Regions from separate parts of the Enterobacter sp. SA187 genome, predicted to be linked through region 1. Evidence: predicted binding sites of a transcription regulator. Region 1 holds the regulator's gene; the other holds the start of a gene.
What was found. Region 1 encodes LexA, which represses DNA repair genes until DNA is damaged. Its sites were predicted from a motif close to TNCTGTATGTACATACAGNA; they were not measured.

Region 1 (8,109 bases):
GCCATGCCACACCCGCTGTCACCACCGGGCTGATCTGGTAGGTGTCTTTGTAATTTCTCACCTCACCGGTACGGCCGTTACGCACGTTGATATCTTTGGTGTCGATGTCGCGGGAGATCAGGTTCTGCCCGCTCACGCCTACGGTCCAGTTTTCGCCGAAATCTGCCGCAATACCGGCATCGACGTTAAAACCATTGTCGTCGGTACGATAACGGCTGCTTTTGAAATCGTCGCTGTCGTAATCGTAAATGGAGGTGGTGTAGTTATAGACCCAGGTTTTCTGGAATTTCGGCGTTACGCCGATAGAAACCGGAACTTCACCCACCTGGAACTGACGGGCAACAGCGATACCGTAATCCGAGACGATAGCCGCGCGCCCGGAGGCGGTGGAGTTCAGATTTTCGGTGATTTCATCAGAGCCGTTTGGCGACAGCGCGGCATTAAGCGCTTCACCGACGGCCACCAGCCTGCTGTTCTGGATGCTGCGCAGGTAAGTAATATCCTGCTGATCAATGTTCGAACTGACGCGGGCATGCGCATGGGCTTTAGTTACGAAGGCCACCGACAGCACGTCGTTAGGAATACTAACGGCAATGCCAGCGCCGGCACTTGCGCGCGCGGTTTTACCATCAAGGAATTCCAGCTCATCCGCCAGATCCTTAGCGGCGCTCTGGAATTGCCCGATAGTGCCCAGCGGGTTAGCAATAATTTGCGCTGCGGTAAGGTTATCGACAACGTCGCTGTAGCGGTCGACTTTGTCATTAATTTCGTCAATCTCATCCTGAAGATTGTCTTTGTCGGTGATTTGCGCGCCCACGGCTGGCAGGATCACAGTCACGCTGTCATCCGGCTTTGCTTTGGCCAGCAAGGCCGGGTTAATGAGTGCGCCGCTGCCATAGCTCGCGGAAGCAACACCCGTACCACCCATTGCGTCGCCACGCGCTTCTGCCCAGGTATTGGCCGCTGACGCCTGATTTGCCACAAAAAAGGAGACAGCGAGAGTAACCATTGAATATTTGAATGTTTTTTTCACAGTTTGCTCTTCTTTGAATAATTGAACATCTTACCCCGACAGTTATCGCCCGAACGGGGATGAACTATTGCTGTGAACAACGATGTTAAATACGGCTAATTCAATTTAAAGGATGTTTTAACGCTGATGGTCTTATTCACTGCTTTCCCGTTCCGGTGACGGGCCTATTAATTTATAGAAGACGAAATTAATTTCGTGAAGGTTTTCCATCATGGGGGCCGAAAAACTGCGGAGGATGGTCTATCCAGCGATCGTCCCGCGTGGCGGCATAGTCGGGATTGAGCGGGTAATAAATGCGGTTATTTCTTTTATTCGCCTCCCCCACGACCAACAGGCGTACTTCTTCCATGGTGTTATTGATAAAGGTATGGCAAACGCCGGTTCCGGCAGGAAATCCAACGCTGTCGCCCGGTTCCAGTTTCCATAAATAGCCGTTAATCCACGCCTCCGGATTCCCTTCCAGCACATAAATAAACTCCTCCTCATCGCTTTCCGCGTGCGGATACGATGTGCGTCGGCCCGGAGGTAGACGTTCGTGATGGATACCCAGCCGCGTAAGCCCGAGTTTTCGGGCAAGAGGCGCGCCAACAGAAAAACGTTCATCGCTGTCCGGGTAGCCTGATTCGTCGGGACCTTCGAGATCCCGCCAGTGCCGAATACAGTCGGGCTTTTTCATGTCCTTTCTCCTTCATAAATAATGCTTCAGATATAGCACACCTGCGTGCGGATCTCGGCGTTTAAGGCAGAACATGATAAAGTGGATGTTTTCGCACCCGGCCACCAGAGGATGCCCATGGATAAGACCACTTCGCAGGAGATGTTAGCGCAGGCTGAAAAGCTCTGCGTGCAACGCAATGTGCGCCTGACTCCACAGCGCCTGGAAGTATTACGGCTATTAAGCCTGCAGGAAGGGGCGATCAGCGCTTACGATCTGCTGGATTTATTACGGGTATCTGAGCCACAGGCGAAGCCGCCCACGGTGTATCGTGCGCTGGACTTCCTGCTGGAGCAGGGCTTTGTGCATAAAGTTGAGTCCACCAACAGCTATGTGCTGTGTCATCTTTTTGATAATCCGGCCCATACGTCGGCAATGTTTATCTGCGATCGTTGCGGAGCCGTCAAAGAAGAAGCGGCGGAAGGTGTGGAAGATATTATGCATGGTCTGGCCGCGCGAATGGGTTTTGCGCTACGCCATAATGTCATTGAAGCGCATGGTTTATGTGCGGCATGTTCAGAAGTGGAAGCCTGTCGTCATCAGGGTGCCTGTCAGCACGATCACAGCATTCAGGTGAAGAAAAAACCGCGTTAGAAATAAGGTGGGAATGTAGAGAGAGGTTGGTACATCCTTGTACCTTTCGGGCAGGGTAGCTGTAACGCTAATTGCCGCAGAAGTCCGTGATTACCAGCGGTAATCGTGACGGGTTTCCCAGTCACCAACTTCTTTCTCAGCCTGGTCTTTCTGGTAGCCGTAACGCTCCTGAATTTTACCAACCAGCTGGTCGCGTTTACCTTCGATGACAGTCATATCATCGTCGGTTAATTTACCCCACTGTTCTTTCGCTTTACCTTTGAACTGTTTCCAGTTACCGCCGACTTCGTCTTTATTCATAATGATATCCTCATCGTTCGGTTTGAATAAAAATATATTCAGTATCCATCAGTTCGTTCGATTTCTGCTGAACGTGATAATTATTGTAGTTAAGGAGATGTCGAAGCGGAGATTATTCGGAATATTTAACCATCAACGCAATAAAGCGCCAGTGAACTTATGAGAACCAGGTGCCGTGCTGCCAGTGCTGACGCCAGATCCACGCCAGCGTAATCCCACGCAGCGCCAGGAAGACGGTTAACGACAGCCATAAACCATGATTACCGAGCAGCGGTACGCTGAGCAGCGTCAGGGCAAAACCGGCGGCGGCGATGGCCATACTGTTACGCATTTCCGTCCCGCGGGTAGCACCGATAAACATGCCGTCGAGCAGATAACACCATACCCCCACGATCGGTAAAATCACCTGCCAGCCAAGGTAGTGCCCGGCAAGCCGTTGCAGATCCGGCAGGGAGGTCAGCAGCGAAATAATCTGCTCACCGGCCAGCGCGTACACCATCGCAAACGCCAGCGCCACTATCCCCGACTGCCGACAGGCCGCCTGCCAGACGCTGAGCAACTGGCTGCCATCGCGCGCGCCATAGGCCTGCCCGGAATGGGCCTCAACTGCATAGGCAAAACCATCCAGGGCGTAGGCGGTAAAAGTCAGCAGCGTCATCAGCACGGCGTTCACCGCCACGATGTCGCCACCCAGACGCGCGCCCATCACGGTAATGGAACCAAAGCACAGCTGAAGCAGCAGCGAGCGCAGCATGATGTCGCGGTTAAGCGCCAGCAGCCGCCTTATATTGCCGCGCCAGGCGGTCTTCAGCATCGCCAGGCTGATCCCCCGGCGACGCAACCCGCGTTGTACCATCAGCAGGCCGACCACAAAAGTGGCGTATTCCGCAATGACGGTGGCGAGCGCAGCGCCCTGCACGTTCATGTGCAGCCCCATCACCAGCCATAAATCGAGGGCAATATTCAGCACGTTGCCCACCACCAGCAGCACCACAGGCGCGCGGGCATACTGGATACCCAGCAGCCAGCCGAGCAGCACCAGGTTCGCCAGCGACGCCGGGGCGCTCAGCCAGCGGATCTCCAGAAAACGCCGCGCCTGCTCCAGCACCGCGTCGTTGCCGCCCACAATGTGCAGTGTGAGATTAATCAGCGGGGTCTGACAGAGGATGATGGCGAAACCGGCGATCAACGCCAGCAGCAGTGGTTGCACCAGCGCCCGCGCAAGGGCATGGGGATCTTTTGCGCCAAAGGCCTGGGCGGTAAAACCGGTGGTACTCATGCGCAGAAAAAGCAGCAGCATAAACAGGAAGCTGGTGGCCATGGCGCCAACCGCCACGCCGCCCAGATACACCGGGCTGTCGAGATGACCAATGACTGCGGTATCCACCAGCCCCAACAGCGGCACGGTGATATTGGAAAAAATCATCGGCAGCGCAAGACGCCACAACGCTTTGTCGGAAGTCGTCAGAAAGGCCACGTTGAATTACCAGAAGGGAAACGGACGCGCGGCGGCAATCATGATGTTGCCGCCGCGTGGAAAGAAGAGATTAAAGCCACTCACCGTTGCGGATCACGCCGACGGCCAGCCCTTCGATGGTGAAACTCTGCTCGCGCAGGTCAACCACGATAGGAGAAAACTCGCTGTTTTCCGGCAGCAGTTGCACGGTATTACCCTGACGCTTCAGGCGCTTAACGGTCACTTCATCGTCAATACGCGCGACCACGACCTGGCCGTTGCGGGCTTCCTGGGTTTTGTGCACCGCCAGCAGATCGCCGTCCATAATGCCGATATCTTTCATCGACATGCCGCTAACGCGCAGCAGGAAGTCTGCATTCGGTTTAAAGAGATTGGGATCGACCTGATAATGGCCTTCAATGTGCTGCTGCGCCAGCAGCGGTTCACCTGCCGCGACACGCCCGACCAGCGGCAGTCCGTCAACATCTTCAAGCAGTAAACGAATACCGCGGGACGCGCCGGAAACGATCTCCAGCACGCCTTTGCGCGCCAGCGCTTTCAGGTGTTCCTCAGCCGCGTTCGGGGAACGGAACCCCAAGCGCTGCGCGATCTCCGCACGCGTCGGCGGCATGCCTGTCTGGCTGATGTGATCCCGAATGAGATCAAACACCTCTTGCTGCCTGGCCGTTAAAGCTTTCATACCGCCCCCTGGTTGCATATACAGTTATGCTGTGAGTATATACAGGCAAAGTGAAATTTGGAATCGAATTTTGAGCAAAACAGCGGAGTTTGTCGATTTATGCGAGCATTATCGATAATGCGACCACAACAGCATGCCCCAGGTGGCGAGCGCCAGCAGGATGGACATCAGCACCGCCGCCGAGCCCATATCCTTTGCGCGCCCGGAAAGTTCATGAAAATCCGTGCCGATACGGTCCACCACCGCTTCAATCGCGCTGTTCAGAATTTCCACTATCATTACCAGCGCTACCGAGCCGATCAGCAGCACGCGCGTGATAGCGTCCACATCCAGCCAGCAGGCAATGGCAATCGCCAGGATCACCGCTACCGCTTCCTGACGAAACGCCGCTTCGTTGATCCAGGCGGCGCGAACGCCTTTCCAGGAGTACCCTGCTGCTTTTATGATGCGAGTAAACCCAGTGGTATTATTGGCCATCAAAAGAACCTTTTTATGTAATTAGCGTCAATGTCTATGCAAGCAGACCTTGGTACAACAGAATTTACGCGCGCTTTCTGATATTCTTGCGGCGCAACAGGATTATTAACCAGAGGCTTCACATCGTATATGTCCGGCTGGCCACGAATTTACTACAAATTACTTAATTTACCATTAGGCGCGTTGGTAAAAAGCAAGCCCATTCCGGCAGAACCTGCCCAGGAACTGGGACTTGATACCTCACGCCCTATTATGTACGTCTTACCGTACAACTCGAAGGCAGATTTACTGACCCTGCGCGCGCAGTGTCTGGCAAACGATCTGCCCGATCCGCTGGAGCCACTCGAAATCGACGGCACGCTGCTGCCGCGCTATATCTTTATTCACAGCGGACCCCGCGTGTTCACCTGGTACACGCCGAAGGAAGAGTCGATCAAGCTGTTCCATGATTACCTCGATCTGCACCGCAACCACCCCGATCTGGACGTGCAAATGGTGCCGGTGTCGGTGATGTTTGGCCGCTCGCCGGGTCGTGAGAAAGGCGAGGTCAACCCGCCGCTGCGTATGCTTAACGGCGTACAGAAATTCTTTGCTATCTCCTGGCTGGGACGCGACAGCTTTGTGCGCTTCTCGCCGCCGGTTTCGCTGCGCCGCATGGCCACCGAACATGGCACTGACAAAATTATCGCCCAGAAACTGGCGCGTGTCGCGCGGATGCATTTTGCCCGCCAGCGTCTGGCCGCGGTCGGCCCGCGCCTGCCTGCGCGTCAGGATCTGTTCAATAAATTGCTGGCCTCAAAAGCCATTGCCCGCGCGGTGGAAGACGAAGCGCGCAGCAAAAAGATCTCCCATGAAAAGGCACAGCAAAATGCCGTCGCCCTGATGGAAGAGATTGCGGCGAACTTCTCCTATGAAATGATCCGCGTCTCTGACCGCATTCTGAGCTTTACCTGGAACCGGCTGTATCAGGGGATCAACGTCCACAACGCCGAGCGCGTGCGTCAGTTGGCCCACGACGGTCACGAGATCGTCTATGTGCCCTGCCACCGCAGCCACATGGATTATCTGCTGCTCTCCTACGTGCTTTACCACCAGGGGCTGGTGCCGCCGCATATCGCCGCCGGTATTAACCTAAACTTCTGGCCCGCCGGGCCGATTTTCCGCCGCCTTGGCGCGTTCTTTATCCGTCGTACCTTTAAGGGCAACAAACTCTATTCGACGGTGTTCCGTGAGTATCTCGGCGAGCTGTTCAGCCGGGGTTATTCGGTGGAGTACTTTGTGGAAGGCGGTCGTTCCCGTACCGGGCGTCTGCTCGATCCGAAGACCGGCACCCTGTCGATGACCCTTCAGGCGATGTTACGCGGCGGCACCCGTCCTATTACGTTAGTGCCGATTTACATCGGCTACGAGCACGTGATGGAAGTGGGTACTTACGCCAAAGAGCTGCGCGGCGCGACCAAAGAGAAAGAGAACCTGATGCAGATGGTGCGTGGCTTAAGCAAGCTGCGTAATCTGGGCCAGGGTTATGTGAACTTTGGCGAACCGATCCCGCTGAATGCGTATCTTAATCAGCATGTGCCGGAGTGGCGCGAAGCGATCGATCCTATTGAAGCGGTGCGCCCGGCGTGGCTGACGCCGACGGTGAATACCATCGCCGCCGAGCTGATGGTGCGTATTAACAACGCCGGTGCGGCGAACGCCATGAACCTGTGTTCGACGGCGCTGCTGGCGTCACGCCAGCGTTCGCTGACCCGCGAACAGCTGACCGAGCAGCTGGATTGTTATCTGGATCTGCTGCGCAATGCGCCTTATTCAGAAGACGCCACCGTGCCGGCCAGCACCGCGTCAGGGCTTATCGATCACGCGCTGCAAATGAACAAGTTTGAAGTCGAGAAAGATACCATCGGCGACATCATCATTCTGCCGCGCGAGCAGGCGGTGCTGATGACCTACTACCGTAACAACATCGCGCATATGCTGGTTCTGCCTTCCCTGATGGCGGCCATCATTACCCAGCATCGCCATATCTCCCGCGAGGAGATGCTGCGTCATGTTGAAGCGCTGTATCCGATGCTGAAAGCCGAGCTGTTCCTGCGCTGGGAAAAAGAGGCGTTAGGAGAGGTACTGGATACCCTGACCACCGAACTGCTGCGCCAGGGGCTGATCATTGATAAAGACGATCGTCTGCATATCAATCCGTCACGCTCCCGCACGCTGCAACTGCTGGCGGCCGGCGCCCGTGAAACGCTGCAACGCTATGCCATTACCTTCTGGCTGCTGAGCGCGAACCCGTCCATCAACCGCAGTACGCTGGAAAAAGAGAGCCGCACGCTGGCGCAGCGTCTGTCGGTGCTACACGGTATTAACGCGCCGGAGTTCTTCGATAAGGCGGTGTTCAGTACGCTGGTGCTGACGCTGCGTGACGAGGGCTATATCAGCGATACGGGGGATGCGGATCCGGCGAAAACCTTGCAGGTTTATCAGCTGCTCGCCGATCTGGTGACCTCTGATGTGCGCTTAACGATTGAGAGCGCAACCAGTCAGACGGACGCGGTATAACGTAATGCCCGGCGGCGCTTGCTTGCCGGGCCTACAAACACGCACAGAATCACAGGCCAGGTAAGGCGTCACCGCCTCCCGGCCTTTTTTATTTACAGCAGATAACTCACCGCCAGCCCTAAAAACAGCGCCAGACCCACGTAGTTATTGTTCATAAAGGCTTTAAAGCAGGCCTCGCGTTCGCGGTTCACCACCAGCCACTGCTGATAGATAAAGAGCGCACCAGCTACTGCTATCGACGCATAGTAAGGCCAGCCCAGCCCGTTCAGCCAGCC
Region 2 (8,109 bases), 590 kb from region 1:
GCACGGTCAGCTCACGCTGGTTGTCATGGTCGTAGCTGGAGATGCATACGGTATCTACATGGCGAATACCTAATTCACGTGCCAGCAGTGCGCCCGGCACCAGACCACCACGACTAACGGCAATGATGCCTTTCCACTGCTCTGACGGCATCAGGCGCGCGGCCAGTTTGCGGGCGTGAATTTGCAACATGTCCCAGGTGACGACGTATTTTTCGCTCATGTGAAGTGTCCCAGCCTATTTTAAAACGGCTTAAAAAGTGTTCGAGGGGAAAATGGGTTGCGCGAGATTATAGAGATCCGACGCACTAAAAACCAGTGTTACGGGGCACCTGCGCTGCTTTTTACGTGCGCCACAGTACCAGGCCGCCAATAAAGTGGTATTCTGCCAGCCTATCGCGCAAGCATTGCACATGGTGTTTATTTGCTAACCCTGCAACCTGTACATTTCTTTTACAGGTCTATGTCAAGGAGACTTATCGTGTCTGAACTGTCTCAATTATCTCCACAGCCGCTGTGGGATATTTTTGCCAAAATCTGTTCCATTCCGCATCCGTCTTATCATGAAGAACAACTGGCCGCGCACATTATGGGCTGGGCGCAGGAGAAAGGCCTGTTTGCTGAGCGCGACAGCGTCGGTAACATCCTGATCCGCAAACCGGCTACTGCCGGTATGGAAAACCGTAAGGCGGTCGTCCTTCAGGCGCACCTCGATATGGTGCCGCAGAAAAACAACGACACCGTGCATGACTTCACCAAAGATCCCATCCAGCCTTATATTGATGGCGAATGGGTAAAAGCACGCGGCACCACGCTGGGCGCGGATAACGGTATTGGCATGGCCTCTGCGCTGGCTGTGCTGGCAGACGACAGCGTGGCGCACGGCCCGCTGGAAGTGCTGCTGACCATGACCGAAGAAGCCGGTATGGACGGCGCCTTTGGTTTGCAGGCCAACTGGCTACAGGCAGACATTCTGATCAACACCGACTCTGAAGAAGAGGGTGAGATCTACATGGGCTGCGCGGGCGGGATTGATTTTATCTCCACCCTGCCGCTGTCCCGTGAAGCCATCCCGGCGGGTTTCCAGACCTTTAAGCTGACGCTGAAAGGCCTGAAAGGCGGTCACTCCGGCGGCGATATTCACCTCGGCCTGGGCAACGCCAACAAACTGCTGGCCCGCTTCCTGGCCGGTCACGCGAAAGCGCTGGATCTGCGTCTGGTGGATTTCAACGGCGGTACGCTGCGTAACGCCATTCCGCGTGAAGCTTTCGCCACCGTAGCCGTGTCTGCTGACAAAGCTGATGAGCTGAAAACCCTGGCGAGCACTTACCTCGACATTCTGAAAAACGAGCTGGAAGCGAAAGAGAAGAACCTGAACGTGGTTCTGGAAGCGACCACCACGGATAAAGCGGCGCTGACCAGTCAGTCTCGCGATGCGTTCGTGCAGTTGCTGAATGCCACCCCGAACGGCGTGATCCGCAATTCCGACGTGGCAAAAGGCGTGGTGGAAACCTCGCTGAACGTTGGCGTGGTGACCATGCAGGACGACAGCGCAGAGATCATCTGTCTGATCCGTTCGCTGATCGACAGCGGTAAAGAGTATGTGGTCAGCATGCTGGAATCCCTCGGGACGCTGGCTGGCGCGAAAACCTCCGCCAAAGGCAGCTACCCAGGCTGGCAGCCGGACGCCAGTTCACCGGTGATGGCGCTGGTACGCGAAACCTATCAGCGTCTGTTTGATAAAACGCCGAACATTCAGGTGATCCATGCGGGTCTGGAATGTGGTCTGTTCAAAAAACCATATCCGGATATGGATATGGTTTCTATCGGGCCTACCATAACCGGGCCTCACTCGCCGGATGAGCAGGTGCATATTGAAAGCGTGGGCCAGTACTGGACGCTGCTCACTGAACTGCTGAAGGCGATCCCGGCTAAGTCGTAAGCTTTGTGATAAACGCCCGGCGGCGCTTCGCTTGCCGGGCCTACAACAGCTCGCCCGTGCAATGTTGTACGGGATTGCCGGGCCTGCATGAACACTGTAGGCCGGGTAAGCGCAGCGCCACCCGGCACGTTTCCCCCAATTAAAGCCCCAGCACCAGTTGCCGCTCCAGCTGTGGATCGAGCAGCGTAACGTGCAGCCCCACCAGCCTGACGCCCCGCCCTCCCCGCCGTTCATCCCAGGTTTTTCTGGCGATGGCGAGCAAATCGGCTTTGTTTAAGCGCGGCCAGACGTGCTCCTGGGTGGTGAGCTGAAAATCATTGAATTTTAACTTCACCCCCTGACGGGCAATGCGCAGATCCGGTTTAACCTTTGCCAGCCGCCGTTCTAGCTCGTCATAAAGAAAATCAATTTGCGCTTCGCATTCTGACCACTCATGAATATCGTCTGCCAGCGTGCGCTCCACGCCGACCGATTTGCGTAACCGCTCGCTGGTGATCTCCCGCTCGTCGATCCCCTGGCTGCGCTCCCACAGCACGCGGCCAAATTTGCCAAAGCGCTTGAGCAGCATAGCGAGATCGGCGCGCTGTACGTCTTCGCAGGTGCGCAATCCCAGCTTTTCCAGCTTCGCCGCCGACACTTTGCCGACGCCGGGAATTTTCGATAAGGGTAACGTGCGCAGAAACTGCGACACCTCGTTCGGGGTGATGACGTACTGACCGTTGGGCTTGTTAAGATCGGAGGCAATTTTCGCCAGAAACTTTACCGGCGCAATGCCAGCCGAGGCAGTGAGCTGAAGTTCATCAAAAATGGCCTGGCGGATCTGCCGGGCCATCAGCGTGGCCGAGCCCTGACAGTGCACGCTGTCGGTGACATCCAGATAGGCTTCATCAAGGGAAAGGGGTTCAACGTGCGAAGTGTAACGGGCAAAAATCTCCCGGATATGCGCGGAAGCTTCTTTATAGGCATCAAAACGACCGGGTAACAGAGTGAGATGCGGGCAGAGCTTCAGGGCCATCGCCGTGGGCATGGCGCTGCGCACGCCAAATTTGCGCGCCGGATAGTTGGCTGTGCTGATCACGCCGCGTCTTTCCCGGCTGCCGCCGATGGCGAGGGGAATATCACGCAGCGCGGGGTTGTCGCGCATTTCCACTGCTGCGAAAAAGCAGTCCATATCAACGTGTATTATTTTACGCATCGCAGACCCTCACCCATACTGGATAAGTATACAGCCTTACTGCCGTTTATGAGAAGCAGTTGTAATGATTTTGTGAGCAATGGGATAATCAACGGCAATGGCGCAATTAAACATAGTGTAAACGCGCTTATCCGGACTTGCGAAAAACTACCGGGGTGCTAATGTGAGCGCTCCTGACACAGATTAGTCTGATTTCGGATCCCTTTTGCCGTCCTGGCAATGTGAATTACGTTTTATCAAGGAACCAGCAGTATGCGCAAAATCGCATTATTTCTTGCGATGCTTTTGATCCCGTGCGTCTCGTTTGCCGGGCTGCTTAGCAGCAACAGTTCAACCACGCCGGTCAGCAAAGAGTACAAGCAGCAGTTAATGGGGTCGCCGGTTTACATCCAGATCTTCAAAGAAGAACGCACCCTTGATCTCTACGTCAAAATGGGCGAGCAGTATCAGCTTCTTGATAGTTATAAGATCTGTAACTATTCAGGCGGACTGGGGCCGAAACAGCGTCAGGGCGATTTCAAAAGTCCGGAAGGCTTTTATAACGTTCAGCGCAGCCAGCTGAAGCCGGACAGCCGCTTCTATAAAGCCATCAATATCGGTTTCCCGAACGCCTACGACCGTGCTCACGGTTATGAAGGCAAATACCTGATGATCCATGGCGCCTGTGTCTCTGTCGGCTGCTATGCGATGACCGATTCCGGCATTGATGAGATCTTCCAGTTTGTGACCGGCGCGCTGATTTTTGGTCAGCAAAGCGTGCAGGTGAGCATTTACCCGTTCCGCATGACCGACGCCAATATGGCGCGTCATAAATACTCTTACTATGCCGATTTCTGGAAGCAGCTGAAGCCGGGATATGACTATTTCGCCAGCACCCATCAGCCGCCTGTTGTGTCGGTGGTGGACGGGCGTTATGTGGTGAGCAAGCCGATTGCTAAAGGCGCAGTGCAGCCTCAGCTGGCGTCAAACTACACGCTCCCCGAGGCAAAATAAGACCCACTCACCTGGCATGATTTTGTGCCAGGTTTCATTGCCGGTTAACGGCTGAGTGGCGATAACAGTAACCACATCATTCGGTGTGGTTTCTTTCTGGAAGTCGATCTCCACGTCCTGATCCAGCAGCGTCGCCACGCCAAAGGGCGCGCGCCTTGTGATCCAGAACAGATTAGTCGAGCAGTAGGCCATCACGTAGCGCCCGTCCGACAGCAGCATGTTAAACACGCCCTTCTCACGCAACTCTTCCGCCAGCGTCCCGATGTATTTGAACACCGCCGCCATATTGCCTGGCGTACGCGGATAGCGCGCAGTTAATTTATGCAGCAACCAGCAAAAGGCTTTTTCGCTGTCGGTTTCCCCTACCGGGCGGAAGTTGCCGGTTTCCAGCGATTTATAGCCGGTCAGCTGGCCATTGTGGGCGTAGGTCCAGTTGCGACCCCAGAGTTCACGGGTGAAAGGATGGGTGTTTTCCAGCGCCACTTCGCCACGGTTTGCCTGGCGAATATGGGCGATAACGGAGCAGGATTTGATGGGATAATCCTGTACCAGCTTTGCTATCGGCGAGTTATAGCTGGGCTGTGGATCTTTGAACGTGCGACAGCCTTTGCCTTCGTAAAAGGTAATACCCCAGCCGTCTTTATGCGGCCCGGTGCCGCCTCCGCGCTGTACAAGCCCGGTAAAGCTGAAGCAAATATCGGTAGGCACATTGGCGCTCATCCCGAGCAGTTCGCACATACAACACCTCCACCACGCTTCGGGGGCGTCTGCCCCCGATGAGAGTTATGCTTTAACCATCTCTTTTTCGATTAACTGGATCAGGATATGGATCACTTTGATATGGATTTCCTGAATACGATCAGCATAACCGAAATGCGGCACCCGGATTTCAATATCCGCAGAACCGGCCATTTTGCCGCCGTCTTTACCGGTCAGGGTGATCACCTTCATGCCCTTTTCACGCGCAGCGGCAATAGCTTTGATCACATTGCCGGAATTACCGGAGGTGGAGATCCCCAGCAGCACGTCGCCTTCACGGCCCACGGCTTCCACGTAACGCGAGAAAACATAATCGTAACCGAAATCATTGCTGACGCAGGAAATATGGCTGACATCAGAAATAGCGATTGCCGGATAGCCAGGACGGTTTTCACGATAACGACCGGTCAGCTCCTCGGCAAAATGCATGGCATCGCAATGTGAACCGCCATTACCGCAGGAAAGTACCTTACCGCCCGCTTTGAAACTGTCTGCCAGCAGTACCGCCGCGCGCTGAATGGCGTGGATATTGGCTTCATCTTTCAGAAAATTGGCCAGCGTTTCCGCCGCTTCGTTCAGTTCGTTACGAATCAGATCCTGGTACATGAGGGTATCCTTAAAAATGGATGAGGTTAACTCGTCGCAGTGTACCGGATAGCGTTTCGGGCGAGAAGTATAAGCCTGACATATCACCGGGCCTTTTCGGTTTTCGTGCGCTTCCCTGCCCTAACAATGTGAACCAGGTTGTAATTATCTTGTAAACACATTGCTAAATAAAATGACATCCACTACAACCATAACATCACAAGTGGTCAGACCTCCTACAAGACAGGGAGCAATTTTCTATGATGATTTTGAGTATCCTCGCAACCGTGGCGCTGCTCGGCGTGCTGTTTTATCACCGTGTCAGTCTGGTATTAAGTAGCGTTATTCTGCTGGCGTGGACCGCCTTGCTGGGCCTGACGGGGTTATGGTCCATCTGGGTGCTGTTGCCGCTGGCGATCATACTGGTGCCGTTCAATGTGCCATCCATGCGCAAGTCCATGATGTCGGCACCGGCCTTCCGCAGCTTCCGCAAAGTGATGCCGCCGATGTCGCGCACGGAAAAAGAGGCGATTGATGCAGGTACCACCTGGTGGGAAGGCGATCTGTTCCAGGGTAATCCTGACTGGAAAAAGCTGCATAACTATCCGCAGCCTCGTCTGACCGCTGAAGAGCAGGCGTTTATTGACGGGCCGGTGGAAGAAGCCTGCCGCATGGCGAACGACTTCCAGATCACCCATGAGATGGCGGATTTGCCGCCGGAACTGTGGGCGTTCCTGAAAGAGCACCGTTTCTTTGCGATGATCATCAAAAAAGAGTACGGCGGCCTGGAATTCTCCGCCTATGCGCAGTCCCGCGTGCTGCAAAAACTGTCCGGCGTTTCCGGTATTCTGGCGATCACCGTCGGCGTGCCTAACTCATTAGGTCCGGGGGAGTTGTTGCAGCACTACGGTACCGATGAGCAAAAAAATCACTATTTGCCGCGCCTGGCGCGCGGGCAGGAGATCCCCTGCTTTGCCCTGACCAGCCCGGAAGCGGGTTCAGATGCGGGCGCGATCCCGGATACCGGTATCGTCTGTATGGGTGACTGGCAGGGGGAGCAGGTGCTCGGTATGCGCCTGACCTGGAACAAACGCTACATTACCCTCGCCCCTATCGCCACCGTACTGGGTCTGGCGTTTAAACTCTCGGATCCGGAAAAACTGCTCGGCGGTGAAGTGGATCTGGGCATTACCTGTGCGTTAATCCCCACCAACACGCCGGGCGTGGAAATTGGCCGCCGTCACTTCCCGCTGAACGTGCCGTTCCAGAACGGCCCGACCCGCGGCGACGATATTTTCGTGCCTATTGATTACATTATCGGCGGTCCGAAAATGGCCGGTCAGGGCTGGCGTATGCTGGTGGAATGTCTGTCGGTGGGTCGCGGTATCACGCTGCCGTCCAACTCTACCGGTGGTCTGAAATCGGTGGCGATGGGCATCGGCGCTTATGCCCATATCCGTCGCCAGTTCAAAGTAGCGATCGGCAAAATGGAAGGTATTGAAGAGCCGCTGGCACGTATTGGCGGTAACGCCTATGTGATGGACGCGGCAGCATCGCTCATCACCTACGGCATTATGCTCGGTGAAAAACCGGCCGTGCTGTCAGCCATTGTGAAATACCACTGTACCCATCGCGGTCAGCAGTCAATCATTGACGCCATGGATATCGCAGGCGGTAAAGGCATTATGCTGGGCGAAGGCAACTTCCTGGCGCGCGCCTATCAGGGCTCCCCTATCGCCATTACCGTGGAAGGGGCGAATATCCTGACCCGTACGATGATGATTTTCGGTCAGGGCGCGATCCGCTGCCATCCGTATGTGCTGGATGAGATGAACGCCGCGCAGAAAAATGATTTGAATGCCTTTGATAAACTGCTGTTCAAACATATCGGGCACGTCGGCAGCAACATGGTGCGCAGCTTCTGGCTCGGCCTGACGCGCGGCCTGACCAGCCGTTCGCCGGCCCATGATGCGACAAAACGTTATTATCAGCACCTTAATCGCCTGAGCGCTAACCTCGCCCTGCTGTCCGATATTTCCATGGCGGTGCTGGGTGGCAGTCTGAAACGCCGCGAACGTATCTCCGCGCGTCTGGGCGATGTATTAAGCCAGGTGTTCCTCGCCTCTGCGACCCTGAAACGTTATGACGATGAAGGGCGTCACGAAGCGGATCTGCCGCTGGTGCACTGGGGCGTGCAGGATGCGATTTATAAAGCTGAACAGGCGATTGACGATCTGCTGGCTAACTTCCCGAACCGCGCGGTCGCCGGATTAATGAGAGCCGTGATCTTCCCGACTGGCCGCCACTACCTTGCTCCGTCGGACAAACTGGATCATAAAGTGGCGAAGATCCTGCAAACGCCGAGCGCCACCCGGTCGCGTATTGGTCGCGGTCAGTATCTGACGCCGAGCGAGTACAACCCGATTGGTCTGCTGGAAGAGGCGCTGCTGGACGTGATGGCCGCGGACCCTGTCCACCAGCGCATCTGTAAGGAAGCGGGCCGTAATCTGCCGTTTACCCGTCTGGATGAACTGGCGCGTGATGCGCTGGCGAAAGGCATCATTACCGCTGAAGAAGCCGCGATCCTGACAAAAGCCGAAGAGAGCCGCTTACGCAGCATCAACGTCGATGACTTTGA

Region 2: a site for LexA is predicted at 3,151-3,170, ahead of dinB (DNA polymerase IV). Genes of this name have one in related genera too.

The regions. Positions count from the first base shown of each region.
Region 1 covers NZ_CP019113.1:1,497,059-1,505,167, reverse strand. Annotated here, with positions in the region: gene BMF08_RS07230 (conjugal transfer protein TraF) at 1-1,009, opposite strand, end outside; gene BMF08_RS07225 (cupin domain-containing protein) at 1,221-1,709, opposite strand; gene zur (zinc uptake transcriptional repressor Zur) at 1,827-2,342, shown strand; gene BMF08_RS07215 (CsbD family protein) at 2,433-2,642, opposite strand; gene dinF (MATE family efflux transporter DinF) at 2,800-4,119, opposite strand; gene lexA (transcriptional repressor LexA) at 4,190-4,798, opposite strand; gene BMF08_RS07200 (diacylglycerol kinase) at 4,907-5,275, opposite strand; gene plsB (glycerol-3-phosphate 1-O-acyltransferase PlsB) at 5,405-7,834, shown strand; gene ubiA (4-hydroxybenzoate octaprenyltransferase) at 7,927-8,109, opposite strand, start outside.
Region 2 covers NZ_CP019113.1:2,083,167-2,091,275, reverse strand. Annotated here, with positions in the region: gene gpt (xanthine phosphoribosyltransferase) at 1-220, opposite strand, end outside; gene pepD (cytosol nonspecific dipeptidase) at 479-1,939, shown strand; gene dinB (DNA polymerase IV) at 2,079-3,134, opposite strand; gene dpaA (peptidoglycan meso-diaminopimelic acid protein amidase) at 3,387-4,127, shown strand; gene BMF08_RS09900 (class II glutamine amidotransferase) at 4,098-4,865, opposite strand; gene lpcA (D-sedoheptulose 7-phosphate isomerase) at 4,911-5,492, opposite strand; gene fadE (acyl-CoA dehydrogenase FadE) at 5,732-8,109, shown strand, end outside.